3 regions of the Burkholderia sp. Bp9016 genome follow, and region 3 is predicted to be linked to each of the others. Evidence: riboswitches for the same ligand, from Rfam matches in the RefSeq annotation. Region 3 holds a riboswitch; each other region holds the start of a gene.
What was found. A riboswitch is a leader RNA that binds a small molecule or an ion and turns the genes downstream of it on or off. The one in region 3 is predicted to bind cobalamin.

Region 1 (5,629 bases), on a different contig from region 3:
TGCCGCCGTAGTTCAGCGACGCGCCCGTGCTCAGCGCGTGCAGGTGCAGTTCGTCCCACGTGTGGTCGACGCTCACGCTGACCGTCTGGCGCGGCCGGCGGTTGAGCCAGCTGTCGTTGGTCTCGTCCTGCGGGTCCAGCAGGCCGATCGCGATGCTGACCGGCGTGTAGCGGCCAATCGTCCCCTTGTACGACAGGTCAATGCCGCGGATATGCGAGCGGCCGATGTTCATCGGCGAGAACGTCGCGGGGTTGTACGCGATCAGGTTGTGCACCCGCGTGTCGTAGATCGCGGCGGTGAACGTGCCGTACGACGTGTTCGCGTCGAGCGCGGCCTCGATCGAATCGCTGCGCTCCGGGCTCAGGTCCGGATTGCCGTAGCCGGGGTAGTACAGGTCGTTGAAGGCCGGCAGGCGGAACGCGTTGCCGTACGACACCCGCGCCGTGTACACCGGTGTGATCGCCCACGACAGGGCCGCGTTGCCGGTGTTTACCGACTGGCCGGCGATGATTTCATGACGGCCCGCGACGAACATCGTCACGTTGCCGAGCGTTGCCGACTGATGCAGCGAGAACGCGGAGTCGTTGCGCGTCGGTACGCCGTCCGGAATATCGATCGGCAGGAACGCCTGTTCGCGCGTGAAGTCGTAGGCGAGCTTCGTCTCGCCCGACAGCGGCAGGCCGAACAGCTGGAACCCGTGCTCCTGACGGGTCAGCGACGTCGACGAAGTGATGCGCTGCGAGTTGATCTGGTCGGTCGGGATGGTCGGGGCGCTCGCGTACAGGAACTGGCGGTCGTTCGCATAAGCGAACGACTGGTCGAATTGCGTATCGGGCGTGATGTCGAGATGGAATGCGATGCCGGTCGTCAGCTGATGATCGAGCTGGCGGTTCGCATAGCCGGCGTTGTCATAGGACAGGTCGGAGCGGTGATACAGCGCAAACGTCGAGATCGACCAGTTGTCGCGCGCGTAGCCGAGGCGCGCATCGAGGTCCTGCGCGTGATACGGATTGCGGCCGTCCTCGTGGTACGGCAACACGGGCCGCGTCGCGTCGATGCCGGCCGTGTTGTAGTCGTGCAGCCCGAGCGAATACGTGAGGCCGCCCAGTGCCGCGAGCGGGCCGGTCGACGGCACGGTGCCCGACGTGCGCAGCTGCGTGTCGAACGTCTTGTTCGAGCCACCGCCGAACGACACGGTGGTCTGGTTCGGCTGGTTGGCCGCGCGGCGCGTGAACAGTTGCACGACGCCACCCATCGCGTTCGCGCCGAACGACGCGGCGGCCGGCCCCGAAATCACTTCGACGCGCTCGAATGCCTCGGTCGGCAGGTCCGCCCACGGCGCGATGCCGGTGGTCGGCGAGCCGATCCGGATGCCGTCGATGAACACTGCGACCTGGCTGGCCGACGAGCCGCGGATGCTGACCGACGCGGACGAGCCCGGGCCGCCGTTCTGCGAGACGGTGACGCCCGGCAGTGTCGCGAGCGCCTGCGTGATGCTCGGATCGCTCGGCGACAGCCGGTCGAGGTCGGTGCGCGTGAGCACCTGCGTCGATGCATAACGCTGGTCGAACGACTCGGGCAGATGGCGCGTGTCGGTCACGCTGATCGACGGCAGGTCGGCGCCGTCCGTGGTCTGCGGCGGCTGCGGGGTCGCCGTGTCGCCGGCGGCGTGGGCGATCGGGGAGAGCAGCGCCGTGGCGGCGGACGTGGCAAGGAGGTGGCGAAGGTTCATAAGGCAGCGAGCGTGATGGTGTTGCGTACAGCGAGCGTAAGCGGGGCGCGGCGAGTACCGCGTTCGATCTTGTGGGTTTATCGCGAGACCGGACAGCGTGGCCGGTCGTCGCGCAGGACGACGCGGCAGACGTGCGCGGACACGCCGCGCATGCCGGTGGCATGTCGGCGCGACGCTTCCGGCATGGAAGCGGATTCGGGAAGATGGGACATCGGATGGGTCCTGAGGTCGGGCCGTCCATGCAACGAGCGACCGCCAAAGGCGGCGCGTGGCGCATCGGGACACCCCGCCCGGTGCGGCTGCTTGGACCTCGGGTCGATGGCAGGTCTCCTGGCTCGCGGGTCGTCATTCGCGCCGGCCTTCCCGGTTTACCCAGTGGCATGCGGTGGCGCGGATTCGCCGCTTACAGTTGCGGGGGCAGCCGCAGATTCGAGGCGCGGCCTCTCCTGCGTTCCCTTTTGATCCCGTCTCTGGGAACCATCAGCGCGCAAGCGTAATGGCGCGCGCTCCGGCGCGTCAATTGCCGGTGCGAAGGAGGATGCGAAAAAACGTCACTCTCTGCCTTGTTCTTTCAAAATCCTTTCTCCCGGAGCGCGCGAATCGGGCTTCACGTCTGGTGAAACGGCATGTCGGCGGCGACGCAAATGCGCCGGAACCGGCTCGGCGCCACACCCGTCCACCGCACGAACGCGCGCCGGAACGCTTCCTCGCCACCGAAGCCGAGATGCGCGGCAATCCGCGCGATCGGCCAGTCCGACTCGCGCAGGCAGCGCCGCGCGACATCGGCTAGGCATTGCTCGCGCAACACGTGATAGCCGCTGCCTTCGGCCGCCAGCCGCCGCCGTAGCGTGGCGGAGCTGACGCCGAGCCACGTCGCCAGCTCCGCGAGCGCCGGCACCGTCTGCTCGCGCGCGAGCGCCGCGTCGAGAAAGCCGCGTACCTGCTGCGCCCATGACACGACGGCAGGTGCCGCATCGATCAGACGAAACGGAAAGTCGACAAGAAATGCGTCGAGGTCGCCCGGCTGCCGGATCACACGCGCATCGAGCCGCGCTGCGTCGAACGCGAAGCCGTAGGTTTTGCGGCCGACGTCGACCGGTGCATTGAACAGCCCGAGCAGCGGCATCGCGTCGTCGCGGCGCGGATGGCCGAGCCACACTTCGTCAGGCCGCAGCGGCTGCCCGATGAGCCAGCCGAACAGTTGCAGATAGCAGAACAGGCCGGTCAGGTCGACGAGACACGCGGCCGGGCTGCGGGTGCGACGCAGCGAATCCATCCGGAACGTCGCGCGGCCGTCGCGCACCGCGAGCGACAGCATGCCGGCACGCGGTGTCAGCATCTCGCAGAACTCGGCCGCGCAGCGGATCGCATCGGCGAGCGTTGCACAGCTGAGCAGGCAACGACACATCAGGTCGACTTCCTGCTTGCGCATCGGCGGATGACCGTTGCCGCGCGCGACCTGCGCTTCGAGCCGTTCGATCGCGTCTCGGTATAGCGCGACAAAGCCGCCGGGCGTCGCGGCGGCAACCGCGACGGCGGGCAATGTGTGCGGTTGCGCCGACGGCGCGCCGCTGCGCATCAGTTCGTCGAGCAGGCGTGCGCCGAGGCCCGGCAGCACGCGGCCGCGTGCCGGCAATGCGCGCTGTTTCATTTGCCTCCCGATCTGAGCGTTGCGACAGGGGCCGGTGAGCGGACCGATAGGGGCTCGCCGACCGTCGCCACGCAAGAATGCTATCCACGCCGGCCGCTTCCGGCCTCGCCGGAACGGCGTAGGCGGCCGGCATCGCATTCCGCCACGAACCACCCGAGACGACACGCGAATGATCCAGATCGTAGACGAAATCACGCTCGCGCCCGAGCGCATTCCCGACGTGCTTGCACTGCTGCGCGACCGCTATTTACCGGGCCACGCGGCGCGCGGACTGACGGCGGCCGGCCGCTGGGTGTCGCCGCCCGTCGCGGTGCCGGGGCAGTCGAGCACGCTGTGGCTGACATGGCAGGTTGCCGATGCGTCCGCGTACTACCGGATGCGCGCCCTGACCGATGCCGACGTGGTTGCGTTCTGGATCGCCGTCGATGCGCTGTGCGACGCGCGCCGCCGCCACGTGATGACGGACGCCGACGCGCCGCTGCCGGCCCTGACGGAGGTCGACCATGCGGCATGACACGGCGCAGGTATTCGTTTCCGCCACTGCCGACACCGGCGCAACCGAGCGCGCGCTGCGCGATGCGGCGCACGCGCTGCACGGCGCCACCCGTGTGTCGCTCGAGCGCAATCTCGACGGATGCTGGGGCGCGGGCGACTACACGCTCGACGTGCTGCGCGACGGACGAGCAATCGGTCACGCGACGGATTTCACCGCGCTGGCCGGGCTGCCGGGCGTCGTGCGGATCGACGGCGCCGGGTGCCGCGCGATCGGCGGCGGCCTGCGCGAACCGGCGCTGCGCGACGGCGTCTGGCGCACGCTGATGCTGCGCGTGCGGCCACAGGCCGACGACACGCAGGTTGCCGCTCTCGAGCGCGAACTGCTGCGCATGCCCGCGTTCATGCCCGGCATCCGCAACTGGCGGTTGAGCCGGATCGTGACGCCGGGCGCGTGGACGCATGTCTGGCAACAGGAATTCGCGCACGTCGGCGATCTGCTCGGCGAATATCTGCTGCATCCATACCACTGGGGCTGGGTCGACCGTCGGTTCGACGCCGAAAGCCCCGAGTGGACCGTCGATGCGATCTCGCACGCGTTCTGTCCGCTCGCGTCGAGCCTGCTGGCCGATACGGCGGCGTGACGCGCGGCGACCGATCCCGATCCATACGCCATATCAAGTATCAATACAGGAGACACCACCATGCGAGCCTTGCTGATCGACCGCGTCGGCCATTCCGACGCGCTGCGACTGGCCGACGTTCCCGTGCCGAAGCCGGGCCCCGGCGACGTGCTGATCCGCGTTGCGTACGCGGGCGTGAATCCCGCCGACTGGAAATGCCGGGAAGGCTATCTCGGCGCGTTCATGCAGATCGCGTTCCCGTTCGTGATCGGCTTCGATGCCGCCGGCGTGGTCGAAGCGGTCGGCGAGGGTGTCGAAGGCTTCACGCCCGGGATGCGCGTGTTCGCGCAGACCGACGTCGGCGCCGGGCGCTGGGGTTCCTATGCGGAATACGTCGCGGTGCGCCACGACTCGGTCGTGTGCCTGCCCGACGCAGTCGGCTTCGCGGAAGCGGCCGCCACGCCGACGCCCGCGCTGGCCGCGTGGGCTGGCCTGTTCGATGACGGCGGGCTGCGCGCCGGGCAGACGGTGCTCATTCACGGCGGCGCGGGCGCGGTCGGCACGTTCGCGATCCAGCTTGCCGCCCAGGCAGGTGCGCGCGTCGCGGCGACGTGTTCGGCGCGCAATCGCGAGACGGTCGAATCGCTCGGCGCGGCGCTGGGCATCGACTATCGCGCCGGGGACATCGGCGCGGCCGTGCGGGCGTGGGCGCCGGTCGGCGTCGACCTCGTGCTCGACGCGGTCGGCGGCGACACGCTGCCCGCCGCGCTCGACCTGCTCGCGCCGGGCGGCACGCTCGTCAACATCATGACGCTCGCGGCCGGCGACGCGGAGCGGCTCGCCGCGACGGCGGCCGAGGCCGGCAAGCGCGGCCTGCGCACCGCGATGACCTACAGCCGGATGCCCAGCGGCGCGACGCTCGACCTGATTGCCGAACGGCTCGGCCGGCGCGCGTTGCGCGTGCCGCGCTTCGACAGTTTTCCGCTCGAACAGGCCGCGCGGGCGCTCGATCTCGTTCAAACGGGCGACGCGAAAACCAAGTTCGTGCTGCACGTTGCGGATATCGCGGGCTGAAACCGAGCGCTTCGCCCCGAATCCCCCTTCACCGGAGACACCATGACCGACCCCAGA
Region 2 (5,629 bases), on a different contig from region 3:
ATCCGAGCGCGACGTCTCGATCGTGATCACATCCGCATCCATGTCGGCGATCGACGCGATGATGTCGTTGAACTCCGAATAGCACATGTGCGTGTGGATCTGCGTGTCGTCCTGCACGCCATTCGCGGTGATGCGGAACGACTCGACCGCCCACTTCAGGTACTCGCCCCATTGCGCGCGGCGCAGCGGCAACCCTTCGCGCAGTGCGGCCTCGTCGATCTGGATCACGCGCACGCCGGCCTTCTCGAGATCGAGCACTTCCTCGCGGATCGCGAGCGCGAGCTGGTAGCACGACACCGAGCGCGGCTGGTCGTCGCGGACGAACGACCAGTTCAGGATCGTCACCGGGCCGGTCAGCATGCCCTTCATCGGCTTGCTCGTCAGCGACTGCGCGTACGTGATCCATTCGACCGTCATCGCCTTCGGGCGGCTGATGTCGCCGAACAGGATCGGCGGCTTCACGCAGCGCGAACCGTACGACTGCACCCAGCCGAACTGGCTGAATGCGTAGCCGTCGAGCTGTTCGCCGAAGTACTCGACCATGTCGTTGCGTTCCGCTTCGCCATGCACGAGCACATCGAGTTCGAGCGATTCCTGTTCGCGGACGCTGCGCACGATCTCGGCCTGCATCGCCTTGCGATAGCCGGCTTCATCCAGCGCGCCCGCCTTGAACTGGCTGCGCGCCTGGCGGATTTCGCCGGTCTGCGGGAACGAACCGATCGTCGTCGTCGGGAAAGCCGGCAGGTTCAGTCGTGCCGACTGCTTCGCCGCACGCTCCGTGTACGGGCTCACGCGGTTGCCGAGCTGCGCGTCGATGCGTGCGATCGCGGCCTTCACCGTCGGGTTGTTCACGCGCGGCGAGCGGCGGCGCGAGTCGATCGCGGCGGCATTCGCGGCAAGCGTGTCGGCCACCTTGTCGCGGCCTTCGTTCAGCGCGGTCGCAAGCACCTTCAGTTCGTCGAGCTTCTGCAGCGCGAACGCGAGCCACGAGCGGATTTCCGCGTCGAGCTTTTCTTCGCTCGCGAGATCGACCGGCACGTGCAGCAGCGAGCACGACGGCGCGAGCCACAGGCGCTCGCCCAGTTGCTTGGCGAGCGGCTCGAGCCAGTCGAGCGCTGCGCCCAGGTCCGTCTTCCAGATGTTGCGGCCGTTGATCGCGCCCACCGACAGCACGCGCTCGGCCGGCAGTTCACGCACCAGCGCGTCGATTTCGTCGCGGGCATTGATCGCGTCGATGTGCAAACCGTCGACCGGCAACGACGCCGCGAGCGTCAGGTTGTCCTGCAGCTGGCCGAAGTACGTCGCGAGCAACAGCTTGATGCGACGCGTTTCCAGCGCCGCGTAAGCAGTGCGGAATGCCTGGCGCCATTCGGCGTCGAGTTCGGTGACGAGGATCGGTTCGTCGATCTGCACCCATTCGACGCCCTGCGCGGTCAGCGTGTCGAGCAGCGCGCCGTACACCGGCAGCAGCTTCGGCAGCAGTGCAAGACGATCCGAATCGTCCTTCGACTTGCCGAGCCACAGGTACGTGACGGGCCCAAGGATCACCGGCTTCGCGGCGACGCCCAGCGCCTGCGCTTCGGCCAGTTGCTGGAGCAAGCGCGACGGATCGAGCGAGAAATTCGTGTCCGCGTGGAATTCCGGGACGATGTAGTGATAGTTCGTGTCGAACCACTTCGTCATTTCGCCGGCCGAAACGCCGCCGCAGCACGCCGCATGTTCTTCCGCCGATTGCGCCGAGCGGCCGCGCGCCACGCGGAAATAGTTGTCGAGCGCGTCGCCCTGGAAGCCCTGCACGCGTTTGGGCAGGTTGCCGAGCGTGAAGCTCATGTCGAGCACCTGGTCGTAGAACGCGAAGTCGCCGATCGGAGCCAGATCCAGATCGCGCTGGTCGTTCCAGTGACGGTGGCGCAGCTCGGCACCGAGCGACTTCAGCTCGTCGCGCGACGATTCGCCCTTCCAGTAGCGTTCGAGACCGAACTTGAGTTCGCGCTTTGCGCCGATGCGCGGAAAACCGAGGTTGTGTGTCGTAACCATGACGTTGCCGTACAGAGAAAAATTGAGGATCCGGCAGCCATGATAGGGATTTCAAACCATGAAATAAAATGGCATTATTTCATTCATCCATTAAATCCATTCATGTATCAGTTGAGTGAGCGATATCCATGCTGGAACGATTCCATCTCGTCGTGATCCGTGAGGTCGAGCGCCAGGGCTCGCTGACGGCCGCGGCCAATGCGCTGCATCTCACGCAATCGGCACTCAGCCATACCGTCAGGAAGGTCGAGCAGCAGCTCGGCACGCCGATCTGGGATCGGGAAGGACGCGGGCTGCGGCTCACGCAGGGCGGGCAATATCTGCTGAAGCTGGCGAACCGGCTGCTGCCGCAGTTCGAGCTCGCCGAGGAGCGGATGAAGCAATACGCGAAGGGCGAGCGCGGCACGCTGCGCATCGGGATGGAATGCCACCCGTGCTATCAGTGGCTGCTGAAGGTCGTGTCGCCGTACCTGACGCGCTGGCCGGACGTCGACGTCGACGTGAAGCAACGCTTCCAGTTCGGCGGCATCGGCGCGCTGTTCGGCTATGACATCGACGTGCTGGTGACGCCCGATCCGTTGAACAAGCCGGGGCTGCGCTTCGATCCCGTGTTCGATTACGAGCAGGTGCTGGTGGTCGCCGACGCACACCGGTTCGCCAATGCCGACTACGTGACGCCCGAGCAGCTCGGCGACGAAATCCTGATCACGTACCCGGTCGAAACGGACCGGCTCGACATCTACAACCAGTTCCTGACACCGGCCGGCATCGTGCCGCGGCGCCACAAGTCGATCGAGACGACCGACATCATGCTGCAGATGATAGCGAGCGGGCGCGGTGTGGCCGCGCTGCCGAGATGGCTTGCCGACGAATATGCGGACCGGATGCCGGTCGTGCCGGTCAAGCTGGGCAAGAAGGGAATCGCGAAGCAGATCTTCCTCGGCATCCGCGAAGCGGACGCGTCGATCGACTATCTGGCCGCGTTCGTCGCGCTCGCGCGCGAATCGACGTGGAGCGCGCCGCGCATGCTGCGCTAGGCGCGCCCTGTTGCAATGCGCGTCAGGCGGCGCGCATGCCGATGCGTTCGCCACGTTCGACCCACGCACCGAACAGCAGGCCGATCGTCGTCCACATGATCACCTGCATGCCGATCGCCGCCACGCGGAACTTCCAAAGCACGGCTGCCGGAAAATCGGCCGGTAACTCGCTGACCGACGGCAGCCCGTTCTGCACGGCCGCGATGATCGCGATGAACACGAGGCCCGCCACGATCGACGCGTTCCACTGGCCGAGCTTCGCCAGCAGATGACGACGCACGCTGACCGAGAACACCATCGTCGCGATCGAGATCGCGATCATCAGGAAGAACAGGCCCGTGCGATAGCCGATCGTGTCGGGGTCGCCGACCGATGGCGGATTGGCCGGGTACTTGATGTTGGGCACGATCACGAGCGCGACGAATGCCGCGAGCGCGAGCCACGCGGCGAGCGGACGTGCCGGGAGGCGGTTGCCTCGTCCGTATGCGAACGCGAAGACCAGCGAGAACAGCCCGCCGAACGCCGCGCCGTAGGTCACGACGCCCGTCAGCAGGCCGAGGCCTGCCTGCGTGTGACGGCTGACCAGTTCAGGCTCCGGCGCTTCGCCCTTGGCGGCATCGGACTTTTCCTCGAAGGAGATTGCCTGATCGACTTGCGGTTCGCCGACGATTTTCGCGAAACCGAACGTGAGGAGACCCGCGGCGATGCCTGCGAGCATCCCGCGCATGAGCAGCTTTCCGACCATCTTCTACTCCGCGTCAGTGGCAGGGAAAGCCAAGCAGGTGGCGACCGTCGTGCACGAACTCGTGCACGTACATGCCCGGCACGATCGACGTCGCGCCCTGTTCCGCGCCGACGAAATACAGCGCGAGCAGCAGGATCAGACCGACGAAGATGGCCCACGGCAACAGTTCGCGGACGGGGATGGGCGCCGGCACGACAGCCGGCTTCAGCATTGCTTCGCTCATGGATGCACCTCAGGGGAATCGCGCCCCGGCAAATGTTGGATGGAATACGAACGCAGGTCTGGCTTCCGGGATCGAATATCCCCGGTTACAGTGGCGCGACCGCACCGGAATTGCACCGGCTTCCACGTTTCGTATCGGGCGAATTGTACGCGCGAACGTTCGCGTATTGAAGGCCGGTGCATGATCGGCACTGCCGCGCACTGCCGCCTCGAACAATCGACTACCGACATGATCCAGCCTGTCTTGCTGCGCCTGATCGCGCATGCATCGACCCGTGCGATGCGCACCGGCACGTTTCCCGACGACGATCCGCTCGACGCGCGCGGGCTGGCCGACGCCGCCGCGGTACGCGAGCGGTTCGCCGGCGTCCCTCGCGCGGTCGCGCTGAGCAGTCCCGCGCTTTGCGCGCGACAGACCGCCGATGCGCTCGGGCTACGCGCGCGACTCGACGATGCGCTTCGCGATGTCGACTACGGCCGCTGGCGCGGCAAGCGACTGCACGATCTCGCGCGCGACCTGCCGGACGAACTCGGCACATGGCTCGGCGAGCCGCTTGCGTCGCCGCACGGCGGTGAGTCGTTCGAAGACGTCGCATGGCGCGTCCGCGCCTGGCTCGACGGTCTGCCGCGCGATCTCGACGTCGTTGCGATCACGCATGCGGCGATCGTTCGTACAGCCATCGCGTGTGCGTTGCGGATGGAACCGCAGGCCGCGATGCGCATCGACGTCGCACCGCTATCGTGCACGGTATTCGTCAGGTCGCCGGACGGTTGGACGTTGACCATCGACGACGACGGGCGCGATACCGACACGCAAGTTCGTTGCCGACCATACCGATGACGATGCGGGCCGGCGCGACGCGGCAACGTGATGAATGGCGATGCGCGCATTTCTTACATACCTGTAAGACAACGATTCGTCCTCCCGACTGTCATCAAACTGACGAGTGGCCGAAGCTAGGATCGGACGCGGTTCCCTTACGAGATGCCGTCATGAATCAACCTGCTTCGTCCGCCGCCAATACTCCCGGCTCCACCGAACGCACCCGGCAGGTCGGCTATGCCGTCTTCCTGCTGGTGCTCGCGATCGGTGCCGTCTATATCGCCACCCACCTGATTGCCGATCTGTCGCCCGTCCGCGAAGGATCGTTGTTCCCGTATCTGATGCTCGGCGCCGCGCTGCTGATCGCGCTCGGCTTCGAGTTCGTCAACGGCTTCCACGACACGGCGAATGCCGTCGCGACCGTGATCTACACCCACTCGCTGACGCCGAACGTCGCGGTGATCTGGTCCGGCCTGTGGAACTTCCTCGGCGTGATGGTTTCGAGCGGCGCCGTCGCGTTCGGCATCCTGCAGTTGCTGCCGGTCGAGCTGATCCTGCAGGTCGGCAGCGGCTCGGGCTTCGCGATGGTGTTTGCACTGCTGATCGCCGCAATCGTGTGGAACCTCGCGACCTGGTACTTCGGGTTGCCGTCGTCGAGCTCGCATACGCTGATCGGCTCGATCATCGGCGTCGGGCTGATGAACCAGCTGATGCACGGTCCGTCCGGCACGAGCGGTGTCGACTGGGGTCAGGCGCTCGGCGTCG
Region 3 (5,629 bases):
CCGCTGGCGATCGGCCGGCGACGCGCCGAACACGTGCAGCCCGTCGCGGATCTGCGCTTCCTTCAGTTCGCACAGCCACGCGTCGACGCGCGTGAGCAGCGCGTCCTCGTCGCCCGTGTCGCGCGGCGGCGATACGCTCAGTTCGTCGTGCAGCCGATGCTCGGCGATCGTCGCGAGGATCGTCTTGCGCAGCAGCTTCGCGCGCCGCGCGTCGACCATCAGCGCTTCGTAGTATTCGTCGACCTGCCGCTCGAGATCCTGCAGCGGACCGTAGTTTTCCGCGCGCGTGAGCGGCGGCATCAGGTGATCGACGATCACGGCCTGCGCGCGGCGCTTCGCCTGGCTGCCCTCGCCCGGATCGTTGACGATGAACGGATACAGATGCGGCAGCGGCCCGAGCGTCAGGTCGGGCCAGCACGCGTCGGACAGCGCGACGCTCTTGCCCGGCAGCCATTCGAGATTGCCGTGCTTGCCGAGGTGGATGACCGCGTCGATGCCGAAGGCATCGCGCAGCCAGAAATAGAACGCGAGATACGCGTGCGGGGGCACGAGGTCCGCATCGTGGTAGCTCGCATAGTCGTTCTCGTCGCGCGAACGCGACGGCTGGATGCCGACGAACACGTTGCCCGCGCGCCAGCCGGCGATCGTGAAGCGCCCCTGCCGCAGCGTCGGGTCGGCTTCGGGCGGCCCCCAGCGTTCGTTCAGCGCGTCGCGCACCGCGGCCGGCAGCCGCGCGAAATGCGCGACGTAGTCGGCCAGCGCGAGACTCTGGAACGCCGGGCGCAGTGCGTGCACGGCCGGGTCGTTGGTCACGCCTTCGGTGAGCCGCTCGATCAGCGCGTCGCCGTCGGCCGGCAATTCGGCCACCGCGTAGCCCGCCTCGCGCAACGCCGCGAGCACGCGCAGCGCGGACGCCGGCGTATCGAGCCCGACGCCGTTGCCGATCCGCCCTTCGCTTTGCGGATAGTTCGCGAGAATCAGCGCGATGCGTTTGTCGGCATTGTCGAGCGTGCGCAGCCGGCACCAGCCGCGCGCGAGCGCCGCGACGAACGCGATCCGTTCGGCATCCGGCTGATAGCGCACGACGTCGACTTCGGTGTGCGGGCAACGATACGCGAGCCCCTTGAAGCTCACCGCGCGCGTGACGATGCGCCCGTCGACTTCAGGCAACGCGATGTGCATCGCGATGTCGCGCGCATGCAGCCCCTGGTTGTCGGCCACCCACGCGTCGCGATTGCCGCCGGACAGGATCACCTGCAGCACGGGAGCGTCGCCGGCCAGCACGTCGGGTTCGGGGCTGTCGATCGCGCCCGCCGCGAACGCGGTGGTGTTCAATACGAGCGCGACGTCATGCGTGTCGCAGAGTTGCGTGATGACCTCGCGGCTCACCGCGTCCTTCAGCGACGTGACCGCGATCGGCAGCGGATTGAGCCCTTCGCGCACGAGCGCATCGGCGAGCGCGTCGAACACGGCGGTGTTCGCGGCCTGCCAGTGCGCGCGATAGAACAGGATCGCGACGACGGGCGCGCCGGGCGTCCAGCGCGTACGCCAGTCGTCGATGCTCGCCGTGTCGCGTGCCGGGTGATACAGCGCCGCGGCCGGCAGCGGCCGCGGCGGCTCGGGCTCGTCGCCGAAGCCGAGCGTATGGAAGGCAATGCTGCGCAGCAGCGCGGCGGCGTTGTGCAGCCCGCCTTCGCGCAGGTAGCGCCACCACAGCCGGCACAGGTCCGGCGTGACCGTGCTCTTCGCGACGAGGTTCGGGTCTTCCTGCAGGTCGCCCGAGAACATCGCGAGCCGTTGCCTTTGCTTCGACGCGAGCGTCACGGCCTGCTCGATTCCGTACGGCCAGTACGCTTCGCCGCCGAGATGGTCGATCACGACCGTCTTCGCGTGGCGCAGCACGTCGTCGACATAGAAGTCGACCGACGCCGGCTGCCGCAGGAACGTGACGTTCGCGAGCCGGACGCTCGGAAAACCCGCCGGCATCGTCGGCACGACGCTCGCCAGCAGCGACAGCGTCGTGTCGGCCGAACTCAGGATCACGATGTCGGCCGGCTGCTGGTCGATCCGGACGACACCCTGCGTATCGTCGACGAAGCCGCCCGGCGTGGTGCGCAGCAGATGCATCGTGCGTTACGCCTGTTGCGTCCGGGCCGCGCACGCGGCGTCGAACGCGCGTTGCAGCGCGGCCGCGTCGAGATCCTCGCCGATCAGCACGAAGCGGCTCGCGCGCGTTTCGCCGTCCTGCCAGCGACGATCGAAATAGCTGTCGAAACGACGGCCGACGCCCTGGATCACGAGCCGCATCGGCGCACCGGGCAGCGCCGCGAAGCCTTTCGCGCGGTAGATCGTGTGCGTCTCGACGACACGTTGCAGCGCGGCGATCGTCGCTTCGCGCGAACCCGCATCGCCCGACACGACGACCGAATCGAAATCGTCGTGATGGTGGTCGTGGTCGCCGTCGTCGGCCGAGCCGTGATGGTCGTGACGCAGATGGATGGTTGCCTCCGACGCGGATTCGAGCCCGAGCAGCATCGCGAGATCCAGTTCGCCGCGCGTCGCGCGCACGATCTTCACCTGCGGCGGGATGTCTTCGCGGATCGCGGCTTCGACTTCCGCGAACTGCGCGTCGCCGACGAGGTCGGCCTTGTTCACGATCACGAGATCGGCCGACGACAGCTGGTCGGCGAACAGTTCGTGCAGCGGCGATTCGTGGTCGAGATTCGGATCGGCGCGACGCTGCGCGTCGACGGCCTGCGGGTTTGCCGCGAACTGGCCGCTCGCGGCGGCCGGCCCGTCGACGACGGTCACGACCGCGTCGACCGTGAAGCTGTTGCGGATCGTCGGCCAGTTGAACGCCTGCACGAGCGGCTTCGGCAACGCGAGGCCCGAGGTCTCGATCAGCACGTGGTCGATGTCGGCGCGGCGCTCGACGAGCGCCTCCATCACCGGATAGAACTCTTCCTGCACGGTGCAGCACAGGCAGCCGTTCGCGAGTTCGTACAACTGGCCCGCCGCCTCGCCCTGAGCGCCGTCCGCGCCGTCTGCGTCCTCGCAGCCGATGCCACAGCCCTTGAGGATTTCGCCGTCGATGCCGAGCTCGCCGAACTCGTTGACGATCACCGCGATGCGGCGGCCTTCGGCGTGCTGCAGGATGTGGCGCATCAGCGTGGTCTTGCCGCTGCCGAGAAAGCCCGTGACGATCGTGACGGGAAGCTTGCGTAGGGACATGGTAGATCCTGTGTCGAGAATGGAATCAGGCCGGGATCGTCGCGTCGGATGCGGCGCGGCATGTCAGCTGGCGGATCGCGGGAAGGTCGTGGCGCAGTCCGGACGGACGGCCGCGGAACGGACGGAACGACGAATCGGACATGACGCTTCCTTGCGAACGGTCGACATGGTGAATGCCAACACGGCCGTCGTGGGCCCTGCTCCCGCGCTGCCTGCCGTTCGTCGCGCCGGCCCGGGCGCGCAGGCGCGGCGGGCCAATCGGCGAAGAAAGCGGGAAACGCTCGGGCGTCGGGCGTGCTGCGGCCGTGGACGATGCGCCGCCTCCCCGCGGCGCTGAACCCCAACGTTTCGGCCGGTATCCGGGCTGACGAACACGCCGCTTCGCCTTCCCGGATGCACGCGGCATCCAGTGGCGGTCGTCCGCATGCGGCTGGCATGCGGCGAAGCGGCGCTGCATCGCGCTGGGCGCGACGCGTTCGCTTACCGTTGCGGGGGCAGCACAGGTTGGCTCGACTGCGGCGCAGTCACGCTCCCTGTTTCCCGTTTAACTGCGCGCGCCGGAGGAGCGCGCGCGAGCACCAAAACGCGTGCGAGTGTAGGCGGCGGTGCGGGGAGCGTCAAGGCGAAACGGGCTACCGCGGGATGTTCGGCACGGCCGCGGCACCGTGCGGGAAGCCGCATCCGGCGCCCGCGTGACGGGTTCGCGCGAATCGGTCGCTGTGCTATCGTATGCGCCGCGTTCGGTGCTCGCACGCGCATTTGCGCGCATGCAGTCAAACGGGAAACAGGAGGCGAATGTCCGCCCGGCCTGTGCTGTCCCCGCAACGGTACGCCGCCCGCGCGCCGCGCTTGCCGCGCGCGCGCCCAGGCCGCCCGCGATGCCACTGCCCTTCAGCGGGCGGGAAGGCTGCGGCCTGGCAAGCGGCCAGCCCGGATACCGGCCGACGCAAGGGGCGAGCCCGATGCTCGCCGAACGCCCGGTCCGCGGGGGACGGATGGGGTGCGTATTCCGCCCGCGCTCGCGCGGGCTTCGCTCGATCGATCATGTCTTGCCTGTCCGTCGGCAGCCGATGTGCCGCCCGCTTTCCCCTTTCCACTGCTTCGACACGGTGCGCGCCGTGCCGCCCGCGATGAGCCGCGCATGGCTCGTCGGCGCCGGCCCGGGCGATGCCGATCTGCTGACGCTGAAGGCCGTGCGCGCGATCGCCGCGGCCGACGTGCTGCTCGTCGACGATCTCGTGAACCCCGACGTGCTGTGCCACGCGCGCGCCGACGCGCGCATCGAGCATGTCGGCAAGCGCGGTGGCCATGCGTCGACGCCGCAGGACGCGATCGTCGCCGCGATGCTCGCGCACCTGCGCGCGGGCCGCAGCGTCGCGCGGCTCAAGGGCGGCGATCCGTTCGTGTTCGGCCGCGGCGGCGAGGAATTGCTCGCACTCGGTGCGGCCGGGTTCCCGGTCGAAGTCGTCAACGGCATCACGGCCGGCATCGCCGCGCCGGCCGCGCTCGGCATTCCCGTCACGCATCGCGGCGACGCGCAGGGCGTGATCTTCGTCACGGGCCACGGTGCGGGCGCCGACGAACCCGACTGGCGCGCGCTGGCCGCCACGCGCATGACGATCGTGATCTACATGGGCATTCGCCGGCTCGACGCGATCGCGGCCGCGCTGCGCGACGGCGGGCTGGCCGGCGACACGCCGTGCGCGGCGATCGAGAACGCGACGCGTGACGGGCAGCGGCACGTGCTCGCGACGCTCGATACGGTGGTCGAACGCGTCGGCGCGACCGGTATCGGCTCGCCGGCGATCGTCGTGATCGGCCGGGTCGCGGCGCTTGCCGACGACCCGGCGGTGCGCGCGGCGCTCGGCGGTAGCGGCGCGTGATGCGCGTCGCGCTCGGCGTCGGTTTCCGCGCGGGCGTGACGGCCGCACAACTCGATGCCGCGATCCGCGCAGCGCTCGCGCGTTACCCGGCCGTCGAGCCGGCCGTCGTCGCGACGCTCGCCGACAAGGCCCGCGCGCGTGCGCTGCGCACGCTGTGCGCGCGGCGCGGCTGGCCGCTCGTCGCATTCGACGCGGCGCAGCTCGCGCATTGTCCCGAACCGGCGCCGAGTGTGCCGTCGGCGGCCGCGCTTGCGCGTTTCGGCGTCGCCGGCGTGGCCGAACCCTGTGCGCAGCTCGCGGCGCCGCATGGCCGGCTGCTCGGCCCCAAATCCATCCTGGGCGGCGTGACGGTTGCACTCGCCGGCCCGCTCTGAACCCTTTGTTTCGCTTTCGACAGGACGACTCCCGATGAAGACCGATGCCGAATCCCATCAACGGATGACCGAACGCCGCCGCGCCGGCCATGAAAAGAAGCAGGCCGCCGCCACGCACGAGAAGGGCCTGCTGATCGTCAA

Region 1: it holds a riboswitch for cobalamin, as region 3 does, so the genes downstream of both, DIE13_RS25320 (TonB-dependent receptor domain-containing protein) here and cobA (uroporphyrinogen-III C-methyltransferase) in region 3, are expected to answer to the same signal.
Region 2: it holds a riboswitch for cobalamin, as region 3 does, so the genes downstream of both, DIE13_RS23735 (CbtB domain-containing protein) here and cobA (uroporphyrinogen-III C-methyltransferase) in region 3, are expected to answer to the same signal.

What each region holds. Positions count from the first base shown of each region.
Region 1 is NZ_QTPY01000023.1:81,737-87,365, reverse strand. Features, by position in the region: gene DIE13_RS25320 (TonB-dependent receptor domain-containing protein) at 1-1,732, opposite strand, end outside; cobalamin riboswitch at 2,035-2,229, opposite strand; gene DIE13_RS25315 (AraC family transcriptional regulator) at 2,340-3,383, opposite strand; gene DIE13_RS25310 (hypothetical protein) at 3,553-3,897, shown strand; gene DIE13_RS25305 (Dabb family protein) at 3,887-4,519, shown strand; gene DIE13_RS25300 (NADP-dependent oxidoreductase) at 4,580-5,572, shown strand; gene DIE13_RS25295 (SDR family NAD(P)-dependent oxidoreductase) at 5,615-5,629, shown strand, end outside.
Region 2 is NZ_QTPY01000020.1:127,645-133,273, forward strand. Features, by position in the region: gene metE (5-methyltetrahydropteroyltriglutamate--homocysteine S-methyltransferase) at 1-2,037, opposite strand, end outside; gene DIE13_RS23725 (LysR family transcriptional regulator) at 2,166-3,074, shown strand; gene DIE13_RS23730 (CbtA family protein) at 3,097-3,819, opposite strand; gene DIE13_RS23735 (CbtB domain-containing protein) at 3,833-4,042, opposite strand; cobalamin riboswitch at 4,076-4,218, opposite strand; gene DIE13_RS23740 (histidine phosphatase family protein) at 4,271-4,882, shown strand; gene DIE13_RS23745 (inorganic phosphate transporter) at 5,035-5,629, shown strand, end outside.
Region 3 is NZ_QTPY01000002.1:60,339-65,967, forward strand. Features, by position in the region: gene cobN (cobaltochelatase subunit CobN) at 1-2,127, opposite strand, end outside; gene cobW (cobalamin biosynthesis protein CobW) at 2,134-3,231, opposite strand; cobalamin riboswitch at 3,564-3,829, opposite strand; cobalamin riboswitch at 3,956-4,192, shown strand; gene cobA (uroporphyrinogen-III C-methyltransferase) at 4,302-5,114, shown strand; gene DIE13_RS02750 (cobalamin biosynthesis protein) at 5,114-5,488, shown strand; gene cobO (cob(I)yrinic acid a,c-diamide adenosyltransferase) at 5,523-5,629, shown strand, end outside.